DNA from 2 places in the Pseudomonas medicaginis genome. Region 2 is predicted to be linked to the other one. Evidence: predicted binding sites of a transcription regulator. Region 2 holds the regulator's gene; the other holds the start of a gene.
What was found. The regulator FliA, encoded in region 2, starts transcription of late flagellar genes. The targets are predictions, from matches to a motif close to CTAAAGTTTNNNNNNNNNNNGCCGNTAA.
Positions count from the first base shown of each region.

Region 1: a site for FliA is predicted at 3,511-3,538, ahead of ACMTA2_RS31585 (methyl-accepting chemotaxis protein). Genes of this name have one in related genera too.

Region 1 covers NZ_OZ221631.1:7,109,252-7,117,343, reverse strand. Annotated here, with positions in the region: gene ACMTA2_RS31535 (putative bifunctional diguanylate cyclase/phosphodiesterase) at 1-876, shown strand, start outside; gene ACMTA2_RS31530 (NorM family multidrug efflux MATE transporter) at 988-2,382, opposite strand; gene ACMTA2_RS31525 (LysR substrate-binding domain-containing protein) at 2,541-3,461, shown strand; gene ACMTA2_RS31585 (methyl-accepting chemotaxis protein) at 3,648-5,624, shown strand; gene ACMTA2_RS31510 (aldose 1-epimerase family protein) at 5,982-7,196, shown strand; gene ACMTA2_RS31505 (YifB family Mg chelatase-like AAA ATPase) at 7,203-8,092, opposite strand, start outside.
Region 2 covers NZ_OZ221631.1:2,065,650-2,073,741, forward strand. Annotated here, with positions in the region: gene flhA (flagellar biosynthesis protein FlhA) at 1-31, shown strand, start outside; gene flhF (flagellar biosynthesis GTPase FlhF) at 43-1,392, shown strand; gene fleN (flagellar synthesis regulator FleN) at 1,508-2,338, shown strand; gene fliA (RNA polymerase sigma factor FliA) at 2,335-3,078, shown strand; gene ACMTA2_RS09120 (chemotaxis response regulator CheY) at 3,246-3,617, shown strand; gene ACMTA2_RS09125 (protein phosphatase CheZ) at 3,636-4,421, shown strand; gene ACMTA2_RS09130 (chemotaxis protein CheA) at 4,450-6,705, shown strand; gene ACMTA2_RS09135 (protein-glutamate methylesterase/protein-glutamine glutaminase) at 6,754-7,881, shown strand; gene ACMTA2_RS09140 (flagellar motor protein) at 7,881-8,092, shown strand, end outside.

The sequences.
Region 1 (8,092 bases), 2.1 Mb from region 2:
GCCATGCAGCAGGCCAAGAGCACACAGGGCTGCACCTTTCATATCTTCAACGAGCGCATCAATCGCAATGCCCGCAGCCTCGCCGACCTGGAAAGCGAACTGCGCCGGGCACTGCGCCGCGACGAATTGGAACTGCATTACCAGCCACGGCTGAACCTCGATGGCGGCCACATCGTCGGTCTCGAGGCCTTGGTGCGCTGGCGTCACGGCGAACGCGGCTTGCTGCCACCGAGCGAGTTCGTGCCGCTGGCCGAACAGAGCGGCTTGATCGTGCCACTGGGCTACTGGGTGATTTCCCGGGCGCTGCGGGACATGCAGGCCCTGCGCGAGCGGGGGCTGGCGCCGTTGCACATGGCGGTCAACCTGTCGTTCCGGCAGTTCCAGGACAGCCAGTTGCTGCCGACATTGAGTCGGCTGATTGCCGAACGGGGTGTGGAGGCGCAATGGCTGGAGTTCGAACTCACCGAAACCGCCGTCATGCGCCGCAGCGAACTGGTCAAGCAGACCATGGACGCCCTGGGCCGTCTGGGGGTGCGCTTCTCCCTGGACGACTTCGGCACCGGATTCTCCTCGTTCGTGCACCTCAACAGCCTGCCGATCGCCTTGCTCAAGATCGACAAGAGCTTCGTCGGTGGGATGGAGCAGCGCGAAGAAAACCGCAAACTGGTACACGCCATGATCAACCTGGCCCACAACCTCAACCTGGAGGTGGTGGCCGAAGGTGTGGAAACCCAGGAGCAACTGGACCTGCTACGCGCGTTCGGTTGCGACCAGGTGCAGGGCTTCTTGATCAGCAAGCCGTTGCCGTTGCCGGAGTTGGTTGAGTACTTGACGTTCGAGGGTGATCAGAAGTCCGCACACGACGTCGTGCTCTGACACGAACCCTTGTGGGAGCGAGCTTGCTCGCGATAGCGGTGTATCAGTCAAAATCGATGTGACAGACCTATCGCCATCGCGAGCAAGCTCGCTCCCACAAAGGGATGGATTTCACTTGGCCTGAATGGCTTCGAAACCGGGTTGCCCAGGCTCGCTGCGAATCATCCGCTTCATCTTCCATTCAAACGCCGCTGTCAGGCTCACCGCTGCGCAGGCCAGCCCCAGGGCCAGGCCCCACCAGACACCGGTCGGTCCCCAGTTCAGGTGGAATGCCATCCACCATGCCGCCGGCGCGCCGATCAGCCAATAGCAGCCCAGCCCCACCAGAAAGGTGGTCTTGGCGTCCTTGAGCCCACGGATGCAGCCCATGGCGATGGTTTGCGTGCCGTCGAACAACTCGAACCACGCTGCCACCGCCAGCAGGCTCACCGCCAGCTTGATCACCTCGCCAAAGGCCGGGTCGTCGTGGTCCAGGAACAAGCCGATCAACTGATTCGGCAGCAACCAGAACACCATGGCGAACGCCAGCATCGCCGCCGCGCCGAAGCCTATCCCGACCCGACCGGCCAGGCGCGCCATCAGCAATTGCCCGGCGCCGTAATGCTGGCCGATGCGCATGGTGATGGCGTAGGACATCCCGGCCGGCACCATGAACGCCACCGAGACGATTTGCAGGGCGATCTGGTGGGCCGCCAACGGCGTGCTGCCCATGGTGCCCATGCACAGGGCGGCGAATGCGAACAACCCGACCTCCACCGCGTACGTGCCGCCAATGGGCAGGCCCAGGCGCCACAGTTCCTTGAGGTACTGGCGATTGGGCCGCGACAGGCCTTCGAGCAATGGATAGGCGCGGTAGGCCGGGTGCCGATGGATGTGCCAGGCCAGCGCCAGGGCCATGCAGTTGGCGACAATCGCCGTGACCAGGCCGATGCCCATCAAGCCGAGTTTCGGCAGGCCGAACATACCGGTGATGAGCGCGTAGTTGAGCAGGAAGTTGGCCACGGTGCCGCCGAGGCTGATCACCATGACCGGTGTGGCTCGGCCGATGGCGCTGGTGAAACCGCGCAGGGCCATGAAACTCAAGTAACCGGGCAGGGCGAACGGCAGCGCCAGCAGGAACTGTCCGGCGGACAGCACGTTGGTTTCGGTCTGGCCGAACATCAACAGCACGGGCTTGAGGTTCCACAGCAGCAACCCGGCCATCAGCGCCATCAACCAGGCCAGCCAAAGCCCGGCCTGGGTCAGTCGGGTGGCGCCTTCGACATCGCCTGCGCCCTGGCGGATCGCGACCAGGGTGCCCACCGCGGCGATCACGCCGATGCAGAAGATCGACACGAACGAATAGGTGGCCGCCCCCAGCCCACCGCCGGCCAGGGCTTCGGGGCTCAGGCGCGCCATCATCACGGTGTCGGTGAGCACCATCAGCATGTGCGCCAACTGCGAGGCAATCAACGGCCCCGCCAGCCGCAGGATGGCCCAGAGTTCGATACGCACCGGATGCCGCATGATCATCACGCTCCATGTTCAAACAAGGCAGTAAAGCAACGATTCTCGGCGCTCTCGGCGGATTGCACAAAGGGATAAAAAAGATCGCTGGCATGATTAAAACTCATGCTGAACGGGTTTCTGGTAGGGTTTGCAAACCACGTCATGGAGCTTTTGCGATGTCTCGTCGTCTTCCTCCTCTTTATGCGCTGCGGGCATTCGAAGCGGCGGCACGCTACAGCTCGTTCACCCGCGCCGCTGAAGAACTGTCGATCACCCAGAGCGCTGTCAGCCGGCACATTCGCACGCTGGAAGATCACTTTGCTTGTCGGCTGTTCCTGCGCAGCGGCCGTCACCTGCAATTGACCGAGGCGGCGCGGTTGCTGTTGCCGGGCGTGCGTGAAGGGTTCATGGCGCTGGAGCGGGCTTGCCATACCTTGCATGGCGAGGATGGCATCCTGCGCATGAAGGCGCCTTCCACGCTGACCATGCGCTGGTTGTTGGCGCGCTTGAGTCGCTTCCGGCATTTGCAGCCCGGCAACGAGGTGCAACTGACCAGTGCCTGGATGGACATCGACTCGGTGGACTTCAACGTCGAGCCCTTCGATTGCGCCGTATTGCTGGGCAACGGGCATTTTCCCGCCGACTGGGAGGCCAGCCTGTTGTTTCCCGAGGAATTGATCCCGGTGGGCGCGCCGAACCTGTTGAACGACCAGCCCTGGGATGTGGCGCGGCTGGCCAGTGCTGAGCTGCTGCATCCGACGCCGGACCGCCGGGACTGGCGCAACTGGCTGCAACGCATGGGGCTGTCCGACAAGGTCTCGCTCAAGGGGGGACAGGTGTTCGATACCCTGGAGCTGGGCATGATTGCGGCGGCGCGTGGCTATGGGGTTTCCATGGGCGACCTGCTGATGGTGGCCGAGGACGTTGCCCAAGGGCGCCTGAGCCTGCCATGGCCGACGGCTGTCGCCAGCGGTGAGCATTATTACCTGGTCTGGCCGAAAACCCGGCCGGGAGGTGAACGTTTGCGCCGCCTCAGCGACTTCCTCCAAGGCGAGGTCAAGGCCATGCAACTGCCCGATGTAGAGCGTCTGGGCTGAAACGATGCAGTTGGCGTGCTAGCCACTTGGGATTAATCCGTCCAAACCGCTCAAGTATTTGGCTTTGCCGCCGAATCCGTGAAGATGGAACCCTCGTTCAGAAAGGGCTTAATTACACCTAACCCGAATAAAATGCCGAGCGTGCAACGTGATCAGGATGATCCGGTCTCTCGGTCAGGAGCCGTCATGTCTCAACCCCGCGCCCGGATCGCCTCACAGCTAGGCCTTGCCCTCGCCGTGATACTGGCGGTCGTGATCTCCGGCAGTACCGTCTTCGCCTTGCGCTCGCTGGACACTGCCAACCTTGCCACCCGTGAAGAGCACTTGGCCAGCGAAGCGCGCCTCATGGCCGATCAGCTCAATACCTTCCACAGCACCCTGCGCGAGAGCACTCAGCGCTTGGCCGGTCTGTTCGAAAAGCGCTTTAGCGCGGGCCTGAACGTGCATCCCGACCAGCCGGTGACGGTGGCGGGCGTACAGACCCCGGGCTTGAGTCTGGGCAGCGAAGTGTTGAACAACAACTTCAAGGAAGTGGACGACTTCAAAGCGATGACCGCCGGGGTTGCCACGGTATTCGTGCGCAGCGGCGACGATTTCATCCGCGTCAGTACCTCGGTCAGTAAACAGGACGGTACGCGGGCCATCGGCACCGTGCTCGACCGCGCCGGGCCCGCCTACGGTCCGGTGATCAGCGGGCAGAGCTACATCGGTCGGGCCCTGCTTTTCGGGCGCTTCTACATGTCGCAATACACGCCGGTACGCGACAGCAGCGGCAAGATCATTGCTGTGTTGTACGTAGGCTTCGACTACACCGATGCGCAGAACGCGCAGTTCGAAAACCTCAAGCGCTTCCGCATCGGCCAGACCGGTTCCCTGGCGCTGCTGGATGAACAAAACAAATGGCTGGTGCCGCCAGCCGGTGTGCAGGCGCTGGACAACGCTACCGCAGCCATCACGGCTCTGATCAAAAAGCCGGGCAAGGGCGCGTTCTGGACCGATACCGCCGAAGATTTCTACAGCGTTGCCGTGCCGTTCGAGGACGGGCCGTGGGCAGTGGTGGCGAGCATGCCGAAAGCCGAGATCCGCGCCGTGACCTGGAGCGTCGGTACGCAACTGGCCATTGGCAGCCTGCTGGCGATGTTGTTGGCGGTCGGCTCGGCGATGTGGTTGCTGCGCAGCAAACTGGCGCCGCTTGGGGACCTGGTGCGCCAGGCCGAAGCGTTGGGTGCTGGCGACCTGAGCGTGCGCCTGAACGTGTCGAGCCATGATGAAATCGGTCAGCTGGCTCGTGCTTTCAACCAGATGAGCCAGGCCCTGTCGACCATGGTCGAGCACATCCGCAAGGCCTCCCAGGAGGTCAACAGCCGCGCCCAGGCCCTGTCCGGTTTGTCCAGCGGGGCGTACGAAGGCATGGAGCAGCAGTCCGGCGAAATCACCAGCATGGCCGGCGCGGTGGAAGAGTTCAGTGCGACCTCATTGAACATTGCCGACAACATGGGGAACACCGAGCGCCTGGCCCAGGAAAACGCCCAGCAAACCCGCATTGGCCGGACCTCGATGGATGAAGCGTCTTCGTCCCTGGAGCAAATTGCTGGCGCCCTGAACAGCACGGCTTCGGTCATCAATACCTTGGGCCAGCGTTCCCAGGAGATTGGCGGCATTGTGGGGGTCATCACCTCGATTGCCGAGCAGACCAACCTGCTGGCCTTGAACGCTGCCATCGAAGCCGCCCGCGCCGGCGAGCAGGGCCGTGGTTTCGCCGTGGTGGCCGATGAAGTCCGCAGCCTGGCGTCCCGCACCCGCCAGGCCACGGATGAAATCTCCAGCATGATCAACAGCATCCAGCAGGAAACCGGCAATGCCATCAGTACGATGGAGCAGGGTAACCTGCTGATGCAGGAAGGCCTGTCGCGCAACGCCAACGTGGCCTCGGCCCTGGCGCGCATCGACGAGCAGAGCCGCTCGGCTGGCCAGCAATTCGCGGCGATCACCACCGCCACCCAGGAACAAAGCAGTACCGCGACCCTGCTCAGCAGCAACCTGCAGAGCATCGCCATGGCCAACAGCGAACAGCGCCAGGTGGTCTCGAACCTGGCCCTCACCGCCAAGGAACTGGAAAAGCTGGCCCAGGACCTGCGCCAAGAGGTTGATCGGTTCCGCTGAAACGTACCGTCATGAGCAAGCTCACCCATACCCCTGTGGGAGCGAGCTTGCTCGCGATGACGGCCGCCCGGCCAACATCATCTCAATCTGACCCACAGCTATCGCGAGCAAGGGAATTGTAGTGAGCGCACTTCTGACGCTCGCCGGGAATTAGGGTGGGAGCGAGCTTGCTCGCGATAACGGCTGCCCGGCCAACGTCATCTCAATCTGACTCACCGCTATCGTGAGCAAGCTCGCTCCCACAAAAGCTACCACCCTGGTGTCGCTCCTTTTTTAGGACAATTGCTGTTTTTAAGCTTGCTGAAACGTTTCTTCAAGTCTATAAAAACCGCACAACTCCAAGAAAAGGCCATGACCATGACCCCGTTCAAATTCCTCGTGACCCTCGGCGCCCTGGGCGCTGCCTCCCATGCGATGGCCTGGGATTACGTCCTGCTCGACACAGACAAAGCCGCTCAACCCTGGCAAGTAACCAGCCAGCAGCTGGGCGTGAAAACCGACAAGCCGTTTTCCGTGACGATGCGCACCCTGCACGGCGGCCGGCAGGAAGGCGTCAGCATCGTCGACATCGACAACGGCACCCTCAAGCTTTCCGTGGTCCCGACCCGCGGCATGAACGTGCTGCAGGCTTCGGTCGGGAATGTGCGCATGGGGTGGGATTCGCCCGTCAAGGAAGTGGTCAATCCGGCGTTCATCGAACTCAACGGCCGAGGCGGGCTGGGCTGGCTCGAAGGTTTCAACGAGCTGGTCACCCGTTGCGGCTACGAGTGGGTCGGCCATCCCGGCATGGACAACGGTGAGCTGCTGACCCTGCATGGTCGCGCCGCTAATATTCCTGCCAACAAAGTCACGTTGCATATCGATGAAAAACCTCCCTACGCCATCACCCTGCGGGGTGAGTTGAAGGAGCAGGCGTTCAAGAAGGTCGACTTCTCGGTGCAGACCGAACTGGTCACCGAGCCCGGCAGCGTAACGTTCGCGCTCAGCGACACGCTGACCAACAACGGCGATTATCCGAAGGAATACCAAGCGCTCTACCACAGCAACTTCAGCACGCCGTTCCTGGAACAGGGCGCCCGTTTCGCGGCACCGGTCAAGCAGGTCTCGCCGTTCAACGACAAGGCCAAGGGCGATTTGGCCGATTGGCAAACCTACCGGGGCCCGACCAAGGATTACGACGAAACCGTCTATAACGTCGTGCCCTACGCCGACGCCAAGGGCGACACCCTCACCGTGCTGCACAACAAGGCTGGCAGCCTCGGGGTATCGGTAGGCTTCAACACCCGCACGCTGCCCGTGTTTTCCCTTTGGAAAAACACCGATACCCAGGGCCAGGGCTACGTGACCGGCCTGGAGCCGGGCACCAGTTTTTCCTATAACCGCCGGTATCAGCGTCCCCTGGGCCTGGTTCCCACGATCGGGCCGAAGGAGCACAAGCAATTCCAGATTCACTACAGCCTGTTGGCGGACAAGGGCGCTGTGGATAAGGCGCTCAAGCGCATCGATGCGATCCAGAACGGTCAAAAGACCGAGGTTCGGCAAACACCGTTGGTAGACCTGAGCAAACCATGAAGTGGTTCAAGCCGTAGCCGGCCGGTACTGCAACGCTTCGGCCAGGTGCTCGCGGCGAATGCACCCTGCTTGCTCCAGGTCCGCCAGCGTCCGGGCGACCTTGAGCAAGCGGTGGGCAGCGCGCAACGACAAGGTCAGCCGTTCGCAGGCGGTCTCCAGCCAGGTTTCGTCGGTTGTGGATAACTTGCAATGCTGGCGCAACCCCGGCAGGTCGAGGAAGGCGTTGGCGCAGCCTTGGCGGCCGTGCTGGCGTTCCCGGGCTTCGGCTACGCGTTCGGCAACCGTGGCCGTATCGTCCCCGGATTCGCGCTTGGGGTTCAACGCTGTGGCCTCCCGGGCGACGGTCAGGTGCAGGTCGATGCGGTCCAGCAGCGGGCCGGAGAGTTTGTTGCGATAGCGCTGTACCATGTCCGGGGTACAGGCGCAGCGGCCACTGGGTTCGCCAAGATATCCACAGGGGCAGGGATTCATCGCCGCCACCAACTGGAAACGCGCAGGAAAGCGCACTCGGTCCCGGGCGCGAGATACCACGATGTGCCCGGACTCCAGCGGTTCTCTCAAGACCTCCAGCACCTTGCGGTCGAATTCCGGTAGCTCATCCAGGAACAGCACGCCATGGTGGGCGAGGGTGATCTCCCCTGGCTGCGGTTTTGACCCGCCCCCTACCAGCGCCGGGCCGGAAGCCGAGTGGTGTGGCTGGCGAAACGGACGCTGCGGCCAATGGCTCAACGGCACGCAACTGGCCACCGACTGGATGGCCGCGACCTCCAGGGCTTCGCTTTCGGCCAGCGGCGGCAACAGCCCGGGCAAGCGGCTCGCCAGCAGGGTCTTGCCGGTGCCCGGTGGCCCGCTGAACAACAGGTTGTGAGCGCCCGCGGCAGCAATCAGCAAGGCCC
Region 2 (8,092 bases):
CATCGTTGCGACAGTAGGGCCCAACGGCTGAGGTAGTGGTTTATGCAAGTGAAGCGTTTTTTCGCCGCCGACATGCGTCAGGCCATGAAACTGGTTCGTGACGAGCTGGGCGCTGAAGCAGCCATCATTGGCAACCGTCGTATTGCCGGCGGTGTCGAACTGACGGCGGCCCTGGATTACAAATTGTCGGCGCTGGCTCCACGGATTCCGAACATGGAACTCGAAGACGAGCTGCGCAAGACCCAGTCGCGCATCGCCAGCGCCCAAGCCGAACTGAGCCTGCGCAGCAGCGAAGGCGAAGGGGCGGCGGGTACCAATCGTCAATTGTTCGCCGGTCAGCCACTGACCGCCGGCCTGCCATTGACCGCTGCCGAACCACTGATCGAACAGGCCCAGGCCGAACCGCGTCGTCCGGAGCCAGCGCCTGCCGCGCCAGCCCGTGGGCTCGACCCGCGCGCCCTGGACTCGATGCGCTTTGAACTCAACAGCCTGCGCGAGTTGATGGAAGTCCAACTCGGCTCCCTGGCCTGGAACCAGCTGCAAGGCAGCCGTCCGGCCCAGGCCAATCTGTGGCGTCGCCTGCAACGCATCGGCCTGTCCGGTCCGTTGTCCCGGGACCTGCTGGCGCTGATCAATGGCATCGAAGAGCCGCGCCAGGCCTGGCGCATGTTGTTGGCGCACCTGGCGCGGATGATCGCGACCCCGGAAGTCGAGCCGTTGGAAGAGGGCGGGGTAATTGCCATGGTCGGCCCTGCCGGCATGGGCAAGACCACCACCCTGGCCAAGCTCGCCGCCCGTTATGTACTCAAGTACGGCGCCCAGAGCATCGCCCTGGTGAGCATGGACAGTTTCCGCATCGGTGCCCAGGAACAACTCAAGACCCTGGGCCGGATCCTCAATGTGTCGGTGACCCATGTGGATCCGGGGCAATCCCTGGCCCAGGCGCTGGAGCCGCTGCTGCGCAAACGCGTCGTGCTGATCGATACCGCAGGCCTGCAAGCCAGCGATCCGGCCCTGCGCATGCAGCTCGAAAGCCTGGCCGGGCGCGGCATCAAGTCAAAAAATTATCTCGTGTTGGCAACCACCAGCCAGAAACAGGTTCTAACCGCCGCATACCACAGCTACAAACGCTGCGGGCTGGCCGGCTGCATCCTGACTAAGCTGGACGAAACGGCAAGCCTGGGCGAGGTGTTGAGCCTGGCGATCGGTCATGAACTACCGGTGGCCTACCTGACCGACGGGCCGCGGATCCCGGATGATTTGCATCTGCCGCGCCGTCATCAACTGGTCAGTCGTGCCGTGAGTGTGCAAATGCAGGAAGAACCCAGCGAAGAAGCCATGGCTGACATGTTCGCTGATATCTACCACAGCCCGACCAAGCAGGTCGGCTGAGGTAATCATGAAAATTTTTTGTACCTACATCGATGGCCTGCCTTGCATTGTTCCGTATGCGAACGCGCAGCCAGTAATGTGGCCTCCGTCTAAGAAGACAAGGTAAAGAACGAACATGGGCAGCATGCATCCCGTACAGGTGATCGCGGTGACCGGCGGCAAAGGTGGCGTCGGGAAGACTAACGTGTCAGTGAACTTGTCCCTGGCTCTGGCAGAGCTTGGCCGACGGGTCATGCTGCTGGACGCCGACCTGGGCCTGGCGAACGTCGACGTGTTGCTGGGGCTTACCCCCAAGCGCACCCTGGCGGACGTGATCGAAGGCCGTTGCGAACTGCGCGACGTGTTGTTGCAGGGGCCGGGCGGGATTCGCATCGTGCCGGCGGCCTCGGGCACCCAGAGCATGGTTCACCTGACCCCGGCGCAGCACGCGGGCCTGATCCAGGCTTTCAGTGACATCGGCGACAACCTCGATGTGCTGGTGATCGACACCGCGGCCGGCATCGGCGACTCGGTCGTCAGTTTCGTGCGCGCCGCCCAGGAAGTGCTGCTGGTGGTCTGCGATGAGCCAACGTCCATCACCGACGCCTACGCCCTGATCAAACTGCTTAACCGCGACTATGGCATGAACCGCTTCCGCGTCCTGGCCAACATGGCCCAGAGCCCGCAGGAAGGACGCAACCTGTTCGCCAAGTTGACCAAGGTCACCGATCGCTTCCTGGACGTCGCCCTACAATACGTCGGCGCCGTGCCGTACGACGAAAGCGTGCGCAAGGCCGTCCAGAAGCAACGTGCCGTTTATGAAGCCTTTCCACGTTCCAAATGCGCGCTGGCGTTCAAGGCGATCGCCCAGAAGGTCGACACCTGGCCGCTGCCGGCCAACCCTCGCGGGCATCTGGAATTTTTCGTCGAGCGTCTTGTGCAACAAACAGCAGGGCCCGTGCTATGACAGCCAGCGGTTACAACCACCTCTACAAAAAATCGGCACGGGACGCCCAGTACGAATTGATCGAGCGTTACGCGCCACTGGTCAAGCGTATCGCCTATCACTTGCTGGCGCGATTGCCAGCCAGCGTGCAGGTCGAGGACTTGATCCAGGCCGGCATGATCGGCCTGCTTGAAGTGTCGAACAAATACGACGCCAGCAAGGGTGCCAGTTTCGAGACCTATGCCGGTATACGCATTCGCGGGGCGATGCTCGATGAAGTCCGCAAGGGCGATTGGGCCCCGCGTTCGGTGCACCGCAATACCCGCATGGTCAGCGACGCGATTCGGGCAATTGAAGCGAAAACCGGACGTGACGCTAAAGATCACGAAGTTGCGGCCGAACTCCAGTTGAGTCTCGATGATTATTACGGGATTTTGAACGATACCTTGGGCAGCCGCCTGTTCAGTTTCGACGACCTGCTTCAGGACGGCGAACACGAAGGGCTGCATGAGGATGGCGCGAGTGCTCACATGGAGCCATCGCGTGACCTGGAAGATGAGCGTTTCCAGAGCGCGCTGGCGGATGCGATTGCCAATTTGCCGGAGCGTGAGCGACTGGTCTTGGCGCTGTACTACGACGAAGAGCTGAATCTCAAGGAAATCGGTGAGGTCCTGGGGGTCAGCGAATCGCGGGTCAGCCAGTTACACAGCCAGTGCGCGGCCCGTTTGCGGGGGCGTTTGGGGGAGTGGCGAGCGCGCTGACAGGCAGTGTGGGGACACTGCGAACGAGGCTGGCCTGGCAGGTACTGCGCCAGTCTCCGTCCGTTGTGCTCCAGGCTGTTGTCGAGCGTTGTGCCGGATTGATTGAAATGGCGCGTCCAGGTGCTGGGCGCGTTTAAGACTGCTTGGAGGTCGAATTGGACAAGAACATGAAAATCCTCATCGTTGATGACTTCTCAACGATGCGGCGGATCATTAAAAACCTGTTGCGTGACCTTGGGTTCACCAACACGGCCGAAGCAGATGACGGGACCACTGCGCTCCCGATGTTGCACAGTGGCAACTTCGATTTCCTGGTCACCGACTGGAACATGCCGGGCATGACCGGTATCGACCTGCTGCGCCAAGTGCGTGCCGACGAAAAACTCAAGCATCTTCCGGTGCTGATGGTCACTGCCGAAGCCAAGCGCGAGCAGATCATCGAAGCGGCCCAGGCTGGTGTAAACGGCTATGTGGTCAAACCCTTCACGGCCCAGGCGTTGAAAGAGAAGATCGAAAAAATCTTCGAACGCATCGGTTAACGGCGCCACGGGGGAGCTATGGACAACGAATCTTCAATGGGCGATTTCGAATCGACCCTGAAAAAACATGCCCGCGAACTGGTCGACAGCCTTGAAAAAGGTCGCTTTGGCGATGCGGTTCAAATGATCCATGAGCTCAACCAGACCCGTGACCGCGGTCTGTATCAGGAAGTGGGCAAGCTCACGCGTGAACTGCACAGCGCGATTGTCAATTTCCAGATCGACCCGCACATGCCGCAGGCCGAGGAAGTCTCGCAGATCACCGACGCCACCGAGCGCCTGGGGTATGTGGTCAAGCTGACCGAGGCCGCCGCCAACCGCACCATGGACCTGGTGGAAAGTGCAACGCCGCTGGTCAATGGCCTGAGCGAAGAAGCCCAGGCCTTGAGCACCGACTGGGGCCGGTTCATGCGTCGCGAAGTCGGCGCTGAAGAGTTCCGGGAACTGGCCCGTCGGGTCGACGGTTTCCTGACGCGCAGCAGCACCGAGAACCGCGCGGTGGCAAGCAACCTCAACGACATTCTGCTGGCCCAGGACTATCAGGACCTGACCGGCCAGGTGATCAAGCGTGTGACCCAACTGGTCACCGAAGTGGAAAGCAACCTGCTCAAACTGGTGCTGATGGCCAGCCAGGTCGACCGCTTTGCAGGCATCGAACACGACCGTGAAGCGATGCTTGCTGAAAAAGATCCACAAAAACATCTCTCGCAGGGTGAAGGTCCGCAAATTCATGCCGATAAAAGAGAAGACGTTATGTCCGGTCAGGACGATGTGGACGATCTGCTGTCCAGCCTTGGATTTTGATTTAGCCCTATTTTAGGAGCAGCCATTAATGAGCTTCGGCGCCGATGAAGAGATCCTTCAGGATTTCCTGGTTGAGGCCGGCGAGATTCTAGAGCAACTGTCCGAACAGCTGGTCGAGCTGGAAAGCCGACCTGATGATGCGGACCTGCTCAATGCAATTTTTCGCGGTTTCCACACTGTAAAAGGAGGCGCCGGCTTCCTCCAGCTCAACGAGCTGGTGGAGTGCTGTCACATTGCCGAGAACGTGTTCGACATCCTGCGCAAGGGTGAGCGTCGCGTTGATTCGGAGTTGATGGACGTGGTGCTCGAAGCGCTGGATGCGGTCAACAGCATGTTCAGCGAAGTGCGTGAGCGCTCGCCGATTACCCCTGCCACCCCCGAGCTCCTCGCCGCGCTGTCGCGCCTGGCCGAGCCGCAGTCGGCTGACGAAGCGGCGCCAGCTGTCGAGGTAGTGGTGGAAGAACCGGTCGCCGAGGAATCGGGCGACATCACCGATAACGAATTCGAACAACTGCTGGACTCCCTCAATACCGTCAAGGCCCAGGCCGAGGCACCGGCCGCTCCGGTTGCACCTGCCGCGCCGGTCGCCGACGGGACCTCCAGCGATGAAATCACCGATGCCGAGTTCGAGTCGCTGCTCGACCAGCTTCACGGCAAGGGCCAGTTCGCGGCGGATGCCGTTGCTCCGCCAGCGGCCCCGGCCGCTCCGAAAGCGGCGGGCGACAGCTCGGACATCACCGACGACGAATTCGAAGCCTTGCTCGATCAGTTGCATGGCAAGGGCAACTTTGCCGTTGACGCACTGGACTCGGCCATCGCTTCGGCACCGACCCCGGCCAAACCCGCTGCCGCCGCAGCAGGTAGCGACCTGATCAGCGACCACGAATTCGAATCATTGCTTGATGAGCTGCATGGCAAGGGCAAGTTCAGCGAAGTCGGTACCGCTTCTGCTGCGCCTGCTGCCGCCACTGCGGCGGCATCGGTGGCCAAGGCTGCGCCCAAACCCGCCGCCAAGGCGCCGGAGCCCAAGGCCGAGCCCGCCAAGCCTGCCGCTGCCGCCCCGGCGCCAGCCCGCGCTCCGGCCGCTGCGCCAGCGGAAAAGCCGGCCAGCGAAGCAGAGACCACCGTTCGGGTCGACACCGCACGCCTGGACGAGATCATGAACATGGTCGGCGAACTGGTACTGGTGCGTAACCGCCTGGTGCGCCTGGGCCTCAACAGCCAGGACGAAGCCATGTCCAAGGCCGTGTCGAACCTCGACGTGGTTACGGCGGACCTGCAGACCGCGGTCATGAAGACCCGGATGCAGCCGATCAAGAAAGTCTTCGGGCGCTTCCCGCGCCTGGTTCGTGACCTGGCTCGCCAGCTCAAGAAAGAAATCAACCTGGAACTGGTGGGTGAAGAGACCGACCTCGACAAGAACCTTGTCGAGGCCCTGGCCGACCCGCTGGTCCACTTGGTGCGCAACGCGGTCGACCACGGCATCGAGTCGCCGGAAGAGCGCGAAGCCTCGGGCAAGGTCCGCAGCGGCAAGGTGATCCTGGCCGCCGAGCAGGAGGGCGACCACATCCTGCTGTCGATCTCCGACGACGGCAAAGGCATGGACCCCAACGTGCTGCGTTCCATTGCGGTGAAACGCGGTGTGATGGACAAGGATGCCGCCGATCGCCTGAGCGACACCGAATGCTACAACCTGATCTTCGCCCCGGGTTTCTCCACCAAGACCGAGATTTCCGATGTGTCGGGTCGTGGCGTGGGCATGGACGTGGTGAAAACCAAGATTTCCCAGCTCAACGGTTCGATCAACATCTACTCGACCAAGGGCCAGGGCTCGAAGATCGTCATCAAGGTCCCGTTGACCCTGGCGATCATGCCGACCCTGATGGTGATGCTGGGCAACCAGGCCTTCGCCTTCCCGCTGGTCAACGTCAACGAGATCTTCCACCTCGACCTGTCGCGCACCAACGTGGTGGACGGCCAGGAAGTGGTGATCGTACGGGACAAGGCACTGCCGCTGTTCTACCTCAAGCGTTGGCTGGTCAGCTCCGCGGCTCATGTGGAGCAGGGCGAGGGCCATGTGGTGATCCTTTCGGTGGGCACCCAGCGGATCGGCTTCGTCGTCGACCAATTGGTGGGCCAGGAAGAAGTGGTCATCAAGCCGTTGGGCAAGATGCTCCAGGGCACCCCGGGCATGTCCGGCGCCACCATCACCGGCGACGGCCGCATCGCGTTGATTCTCGATGTGCCAAGCATGCTCAAGCGTTACGCCGCCCGGCGTATTTGATTCTGGAGGGGCGTGGCCCAGGGCCGCGCCTCGTCTAACGGAGTGTTTATGGTAGTTAAAGTCCTGGTGGTGGACGATTCAGGGTTTTTCCGTCGCCGCGTCTCGGAAATTCTTTCGGCGGACACGACTATTCAGGTCGTCGGTACCGCGACTAACGGCAAAGAGGCGATCGATCAGGCCCTGGCACTCAAGCCGGACGTGATTACCATGGACTACGAGATGCCGATGATGGATGGCATCACGGCGGTGCGGCATATCATGCAGCGCTGCCCGACCCCGGTGTTGATGTTCTCGTCCCTGACCCACGAAGGCGCCCGGGTGACCCTCGATGCGCTGGACGCCGGGGCGGTGGATTTCCTGCCGAAGAATTTCGAAGACATTTCGCGCAACCCCGACAAGGTCCGGCAGTTGCTGTGCGAAAAGGTCCACAGTATTTCCCGCAGCAATCGCCGTGTCGGTGCCTACAGCGCACCGGCGCCAGCCCCGGTTGCGGCGCCAGCGCCGACGCCGACGGTTTCGAGCAGCTTCAATCCGGCACCGGCACGCAGCGCCCCCGCACCTGCGCCGACGCGTTCGGCACCGGCCAGCGCATCGTCGCCAGCACCCAAGCGCAAGGCCTACAAACTGGTGGCGATCGGTACGTCCACGGGTGGACCGGTGGCGTTGCAACGGGTCCTGACTCAGTTGCCGGCCAACTTCCCGGCCCCCATCGTGCTGATCCAGCACATGCCCGCGGCGTTCACCAAGGCGTTTGCCGAGCGTCTGGACAAGCTGTGCAACATCAGCGTCAAGGAAGCCGAGGATGGCGACATCCTGCGTCCGGGCCTGGCGTTGCTGGCGCCGGGTGGCAAGCAGATGATGATCGACGGTCGTGGCGCGGTGAAAATCCTGCCGGGTGACGAGCGCCTGAACTACAAGCCTTGCGTGGACATTACCTTCGGTTCCGCGGCCAAGTCCTACGGTGACAAAGTTCTGGCGGTGGTGCTCACCGGCATGGGCGCCGACGGTCGCGAAGGCGCGCGCCTGCTCAAGCAGGGCGGCAGTGCGATCTGGGCCCAGGACGAAGCCAGTTGCGTGATCTACGGCATGCCAATGGCCATCGTCAAAGCCGATCTTGCCGATGCCGTGTATGGGTTGGACGACATCGGTAGACACCTGGTCGAGGCCTGCCTGTAATGGATGTGCTCAGCCTGATTGGCATCATCATGGCGTTCGTCGCCATCATTGGCGGCAATTATCTGGAAGGTGGTCATCTGGGCGCGCTGGCCAACGGCCCGGCGGCGTTGATCGTGCTCGGTGGCACCATTGGCGCGGCGCTGTTGCAGTCGCCCATGAGCGCTTTCAAACGCGCCATGCAGGTGTTGATCTGGATTCTGTTCCCGCCCCG